Regions from separate parts of the Solicola agrisoli genome, predicted to be linked through region 2. Evidence: riboswitches for the same ligand, from Rfam matches in the RefSeq annotation. Region 2 holds a riboswitch; each other region holds the start of a gene.
The links. Region 2 has a riboswitch for cobalamin ahead of bluB (5,6-dimethylbenzimidazole synthase). Riboswitches for the same ligand answer to the same signal wherever they lie in the genome.

Region 1: another riboswitch for cobalamin. It lies ahead of ACI6PP_RS00670 (FecCD family ABC transporter permease); the one in region 2 lies ahead of bluB (5,6-dimethylbenzimidazole synthase).
Region 3: another riboswitch for cobalamin. It lies ahead of ACI6PP_RS22745 (ABC transporter substrate-binding protein); the one in region 2 lies ahead of bluB (5,6-dimethylbenzimidazole synthase).

What each region holds. Positions count from the first base shown of each region.
Region 1 covers NZ_JBMGQR010000001.1:130,748-132,983, forward strand. The annotation lists gene ACI6PP_RS00665 (ABC transporter ATP-binding protein) at 1-168, opposite strand, end outside; gene ACI6PP_RS00670 (FecCD family ABC transporter permease) at 165-1,238, opposite strand; cobalamin riboswitch at 1,282-1,461, opposite strand; gene ACI6PP_RS00675 (hypothetical protein) at 1,492-2,025, shown strand; gene ACI6PP_RS00680 (PepSY-associated TM helix domain-containing protein) at 2,087-2,236, shown strand, end outside.
Region 2 covers NZ_JBMGQR010000017.1:39,063-41,298, reverse strand. The annotation lists gene cbiE (precorrin-6y C5,15-methyltransferase (decarboxylating) subunit CbiE) at 1-608, opposite strand, end outside; cobalamin riboswitch at 688-846, shown strand; gene bluB (5,6-dimethylbenzimidazole synthase) at 893-1,555, shown strand; gene ACI6PP_RS08690 (VWA domain-containing protein) at 1,552-2,236, shown strand, end outside.
Region 3 covers NZ_JBMGQR010000128.1:1,883-4,118, forward strand. The annotation lists gene ACI6PP_RS22735 (FecCD family ABC transporter permease) at 1-67, opposite strand, end outside; gene ACI6PP_RS22740 (hypothetical protein) at 70-195, opposite strand; gene ACI6PP_RS22745 (ABC transporter substrate-binding protein) at 192-1,103, opposite strand; cobalamin riboswitch at 1,160-1,353, opposite strand; gene ACI6PP_RS22750 (helix-turn-helix domain-containing protein) at 1,744-2,236, shown strand, end outside.

The sequences.
Region 1 (2,236 bases), on a different contig from region 2:
CAGGCCCGAGAGCGTGCGCAGCAGCGTCGACTTGCCCGACCCGTTGACGCCCACGACCGCGACCATCTGCCCGGTGCCGACGTCGAGGTCGACGTCGTGCAGCACGGTGCGTCCACCCACCGCGCAGGCGAGGGACCGTGCCCGCATCGCGACGGCGTGGGCGCTCACGACTCGCCGCCGAACCGGTACTGACGACGGCCCAGGAGCACCAGGAAGATCGGCGCGCCGACGATGCCGGTGACGACGCTCAGCGGCACCTCCTGCGGGCTGACGGCGGTGCGCGCGACGACGTCCACCCACAGCAGGAACAGCGCGCCGGCGAGGGCGGCGAGCGGCAGCACCGCACGGTGACCGGTGCCGACGACCAGGCGCGCCAGGTGCGGCACCACCAGACCCACGAACCCGATGCCGCCCGAGACCGCGACGAGCACCCCGACCAGCACCGCGCTGAGCACGAACAACGTCACCCGCAGCGCACGCACGGGGACCCCCACGGCGCTCGCGGTGTCGTCGCCGGTCGCGAGCGCGTCCAGCCAGCCGTGCAGCCCCAGCACCACGACGGTCGCGACGAGCACCGCGACGACGGGCGGCACCAGCTGCGCCCAGGTCGACCCGGCCAGTGAGCCGAGCAGCCAGAACAGCACCGACTGGGTGGCCCGCGGCTCGTCGCTGAGGAACACCAGGAAGCTCGAGACCGACGAGAACGCCGACGACATGACCACGCCGGTCAGCACGAGCCGCAGCGGCGTCAGCCCGCCCTGCGCGATCGAGATGCCGAACACCAGGACGGACGCGGCCAGCGCGCCGAGCAGCGCACCCACCGACAGCGCCCAGACGCCGAGGCCGCCGAGCACGCCGAGCGCGATCACGAGGGTGGCGCCGACGCCCGCGCCGGCCGAGACCCCGAGGAGGTACGGGTCGGCCAGGGGGTTGCGCACCAGCGTCTGCATCGTCGCTCCGGCGATCGCCAGGCCCGCCCCCACCACCATCGACATCAGCACCCGCGGCGCGCGCAGCTCCCACACGATGGCGTCGTACACGGGGTCGTCGCCCGGCCGGCCCTGGAGCAGCCGCGACTGCAGGACGTCGACCACCCCGGACGGGCGCAGCGGCTCCGAGCCGAGCCCGAGCGAGACCACCGCGGAGAACGCCGTCAGCGCCACCATCGCGGCGTACAGCAGCACGACGCCGGCGCGCCGCGCGGCGGTCGGTGGGCGGAACGGGGCCACAGTGGCCATGACGGGGTCTCGAATCGGATCTGGGGCCCGGTTCGCGGGGCCCGACGGTCACGTCGAGCCAGCCGGTCTTCGGACTCGGGATCGACCCGGCGGGACACCTTCCCGGGCTTGTCGCCCAGTGGCACGTCGTCCCGCCAGTCACCCTCACCGCTGCGCGTCAGCTCCGGATTCCCACCGGATTCCCGCACACCCACAGGCGTGTTCTGGCTCGGCCCGGACGCTAGCACACCGTCGCAGGGCCTACCCTGTCGTCGTGCCCACGCCTGCGAACCCGACGTCCGGCGCCCTGCGCTGGGCGCGCGCGTCGTTCGTGGCCGCGGCGACGGTGGTCGTCGCGGTGCTCGCGCACCACCTCGCGGGCGGCATGGCGGCCCCGACGTGGGTGCTCGCCGGCGTGGTCGTCGGTGCGGCCGTGCTCGCGCACCGGCTGAGTGCGCACCGGTGGAGCACCCGCGAGCTGGTCGCGGTGTTCGTCGCCGCCCAGGGGGCGCTGCACCTCGCGTGCACCCTCGGCGGACCGATGCCGATGGACGGCGCGCCGTCCGCGCCGCTGATGCTCGCCACGCACGCCTGCGCGACGGCGCTGTCGGTCGCCGCGGTCCGTCACGGCGAGGCGGTGCTGTGGTCGCTCGTCGAGGTGCTCGCCATGCGGCCGGTGCTCGCGCTGTCGTCGCCGGCCGGCGTGCCCGTCGTCGGCCCGCGCACCGCCGCGGCCACCACGCGCGACCGTCGCCTGGTGTCGCAGGTCCTGCCGCACGTCGCACCGGTCCGGGGCCCGCCGGCCTGACCGGCACCGCGCGTCGCGTGGTGCCCGCACGCCCTCACGGCCGCCACCACCCAGGACGACGATGACCACGACCGACCCCGCGACCACCCTCGAGACCGACGACCTCGACCGCCCACCGACCCGGCGCGCCTCGCTGCGCCCCCTGCTCACCCGCCTGCACTTCTACGCCGGGATCTTCGTCGGCCCGTTCATCGTGGTCGCGGCGCTCTCT
Region 2 (2,236 bases):
ACGTTCAGCGGCGGTGAGTCGCCGTCGAGGGCGTCGGCGCGGGCGTGGTCGGTGCGCGACTCCGCGGGCCCGGCGAGGTCGCCCAGCACCGTCATCGCGCTGGCGCCGTACCCGAGGCGTGTCAGCAGGTCGGCGACGACGGCGGGCGTCGACCCGTCGGACGACAGCAGCAGCAACCGGCGTCCGGGCGCCACCCAGCGGGACAGCACGGACGGGTCGCGGCCCACGAGCGTCACCACGTCGTACGTCTCTGACGGCCAGCCCATCCGCGCGCCGGCGAGGGCGGCGGACGACACGTGCGGGTGCACGACGACGCCGGCGGTGCCCAGCAGGTCGACGAGCGTCGCGCCGATGCCCGAGACGAACGGGTCGCCGGACGCGAGCGCGACGACGGCCCTGCCCTCGGTCGAGGCGAGCAGCGCGGGGAGTCCCTCGCGCAGCGGCGACGGCCACGCCTCGCGCCGCTGACCGGCGACGTCGGGGACGAGCGCCAGGTGCCGGGCGCCGCCGAGCAGCACGTCGGCGTGGAGGACGAGTGCCTGCGGACCCGGCGCCAGGCCCTCCCAGCCGTCCGCACCGATCCCGACGACGTGCACGAGCGGGGCCATGGCCCGCAACCCTAGGCCGTGGACGGGCTCGCGAGCAGCCCCGGTCCCGGGTCTACGATGAGGGCGGCAGCACGACCGAGGTGCCCCGTCAGGGGATAATCGGGAAGCCGGTGGGAGTCCGGCACAGGCCCGCTGCGGTGACCTGGGAGCCGCCGACCGGCGCGAGAGCGCAGCCACTGGGACGAGAGCCCCGGGAAGGCGGTCGGTGGGTGACGATCAGGAAGTCCGAAGACCGGCCCCGGGACGCTGCCACCGAACCGTCCACGACAGCGGGAGCCTGTTCAGTGATCGGCACCACCCACCTCTCCACGGACCTCTACGACGTCATCGGCAGGCGCCGCGACGTCCGCGCGGAGTTCTCCGGCGAGCCGCTCGACGACGACGTGCTGATGCGCGTCCTCGGCGCTGCCCACCAGGCGCCGAGCGTCGGGCTCACCCAGCCGTGGGACTTCGTCGTCGTCCGCGACCCCGCCACCCGCGGGACGTTCGCCGACCACGTCGTCCAGCAGCGCACCGCGTACGCCGACTCGCTCGACGACGACCGCGCCACCACGTTCGCGCCGATCAAGGTCGAGGGCGTCCGCGAGTCGAGCGCCGGCGTCGTCGTGACGTACGACCCCACGCGCGGCGGTCCGTCGCCGCTCGGGCGCCACACCATCGCCGACACCGGCCTGTACTCGACGTGCCTGGCCATCCAGAACCTCTGGCTCGCCGCCACCGCCGAGGGCCTCGGCGTCGGGTGGGTGTCGTTCTACCGCGAGCCGTTCCTGTCCTCCCTCGTCGGGCTGCCCACGCACGTCCGCCCCGTCGCGTGGCTGTGCATCGGCCCGGTCGAGCAGCTGCAGGAGACCCCCGACCTGCTCCGGCACGGCTGGCGCGAGCGCCGTCCGCTGGGTCACGCCGTCCACGCCGAGCGCTGGACCCGACGCCCGGAGGCGACCCGATGAACCGCTTCCCGTTCACCGCCGTCGTCGGCGCCGACGACATGGCCCTCGCCCTGACGCTGTCGGCCGTCTCTCCGGCCATCGGCGGCGTGCTCGTGCGCGGCGAGAAGGGCACCGCCAAGTCGACGATGGTCCGCGCGCTGCCCGACCTGCTGCCGCCCATCGACGTGATCACCGCCGACCGGTTCTCCAGCGACCCGGCCGACCCGTCGCCCCTCAGCCCCGACGGCCCGTTCGCCGCCGACGCCCCGACGTCGACGCGCGCCGTGCGCCTCGTCGAGCTGCCCGTCGGCGCCACCGAGGACCGCGTGCTCGGCTCGATCCACCTGGAGAAGGCCCTGACGAGCGGCGTCAGCGAGTACGAGCCCGGCCTGCTCGCCGCCGCGCACCGCGGGATCCTCTACGTCGACGAGGTCAACCTGCTGCACGACCACCTCGTCGACCTCCTGCTCGACGCCGCCGCGATGGGCCGCTCGACGGTCGAGCGCGACGGCGTCTCGGTGAGCCACGCCGCCCAGTTCGTGCTCGTCGGGACGATGAACCCCGAGGAGGGCGAGCTGCGCCCGCAGCTGCTCGACCGCTTCGGCCTCACCGTCGAGGTGGCCGCGCCGCGCGACCCGTCGGTCCGCGTCGAGGTCGTCCGCCGCCGCCTGGCCTACGAGCAGGACCCCACCGCCTTCACCG
Region 3 (2,236 bases), on a different contig from region 2:
GTACGACGACGCCCGCGGCCCAGACCGCGGCCGTGGTGCCGGTGCCCCGGACCGCCGCGCCGGCCACCGTCAGCTGCCGAGACCGAGCTCGCGGATGCCTGCGGCGAGCTTCTCGGTGCCGTCGACGGTGCGGATCGAGGGGTTGAGGTCGCCGCCGGCCACCTGGACGTAGCGCTTCTCCTTCACCGCGGTCATCTCGCGCGTGACGGGGTTGGTCTCCAGGAACTTGATCTTGGCGGCCGCGGACTCCGCGGTCGGCTCTTGCGGGTGAGGTCGCCGAGCACCAGGACGTCGGGGTCGCGGTCGGCGACGGTCTCCCAGTTCACCTGCGGCCACTCCGAGGTGGTCTCGTCGAAGACGTTCGTGGCACCGAGCGCACGGGTCATGACACCGGGCGCACCGCAGCACCCGGCCAGGTACGGCGACTCGGCGTTGGCGAACCAGTAGGCGACGTCGACTCCGCTCGCGTCGATGGACTCGCTGGCGGCGGTCATCCGGGCCTCGAGGGACGCGACGAGCTCCTCGCCGCGCTCGGGGACGCCGAAGATCGTCGCCAGCTCGGTGATCTCCTCGTAGACGACGTCCATCTCGAGCCGGGACGAGCGTGCGCCGTCGTCCTCGCCGTCGTCGGTCTTGCCGCACTCGGCGGGCGACAGGTACGACGGGACGCCCAGCTTCTCCAGGTCGGCGGGCGTCGTGACGCCGCCCTCGCCGAGCGTCCCCGCGAAGGAGGCGGTGACGAGGTCGGGCTCGGTCTCGAGCACCCGCTCGTACGACGGCGCGTTGTCGGCCAGGCGGGGGATGCCATCGTTGGCCGCGGCGAGGTCGGGCAGGACGGGGTCGGTCCAGGTGGCGGTACCGACCATCCGGTCGCCCAGACCGAGCGACAGCAGGATCTCGGTCGAGCCCTGGTTCAGCGAGACGGCCCGCTGCGGAGGGGCCTCGACGACGACGTCGCGGCCGCAGTCGTCCACGGTGACCGGGAAGCCGGCGGCACCGCCCGACGCGGCGGGCTGCCCGGCGTCGTCCGAGGACGAGCCGCAGCCCGTCACGAGGACGCCGGCGAGAGCGAGGGACAGCAGGGCGGGGGTGGGGAGGCGCACGGAGGGTCCTTCGAGGTCGAGGACCCGGTCGCGTGGTCCTGCGGTGACCTCGCGACGGTGTGCCGCAAGGGCCAGCAGGTCTTCGGACTCGGGGTCGTCCGGGTCGAGACGCCTTCCCGGGCCGGTGGCCCAGTGGCTGCGGACGTGTCCGCGTGCCTCGCCCGTCGCCCACACCGCTGCGCGTCAGTCCCGGACTCTCACCGGGTTCCCTGCCCATCTCAATGGGTTGACTGGCACGCCGAACCTAGCAAACGCACAATGCCCACCGGCATGACTCCCGCAACCGGACGGTCTCGAACTGACGCCCGGTCACACTAGTTCGACGCGGATCAGCCCTACCCGCGATCGTCACCGGTGCCGCTTGCCCTAACCTCCCACGGCCGCCGGCGTTTCAGAATCGATCCCCTTCGGGACGCTGGCCGCCGTCCACGACCAGAAGGGAAGTGGCACCGGTCAGGGTTGGGCTCTGAGGTCCTATTGACGAGTTGGCTTGGGCGTTCCGAACGCGGTACACGGCGCGAGGCCCCGATCGTTTGACCCAGTAAGGTTCAAACGATTGGCTCGGTCTATCTCTGCGACGGTTCAAGAACGACGTGTGGCGAGTCCTGCGCCAATCGCGTGCTGCGGACACAGATTGGAGATGCGCGTGCCGTTGGTGTCGGTCGTGTCATGGAGCCCGACGCGGTTTCACGACGCCCTAGACGCGCGCGGGCTGTCGGCCAATGAATTGGCCACGATGGTAGGGGTTAACTCATCAACGATCCGCTCGTATCGGCGCGGCGCGACCGCTCCCAGCCCTCCGGTCCTGGTGCGGATTGCAGCAGCACTTGAGCTGCCGATCGCCGACCTCGCCCCAGCAAGCCCGCACCCGTCGCTGCATGAGTTGCGCTGGCTTGCTGGCCACACCGTTGCCTCGATCGCCGCGAAGGTCGAAGTCACCCGAGGTCAAGCAAGCGCCATCCTCGGCGGACGGGCGCCACTGAAGCAAACCGATAAGTGGGCACGTGCACTCGGGGTCAGCGAGATGGCTGTCGAAGCCGCAACCCGCAAAGTCCCCCATCGCTCCGAGGTTGGGCCACGCACGGTGGCTGACTCAGTGTCTGGGCCCCCAGACGCTTGGGCCTTGAGTGTGC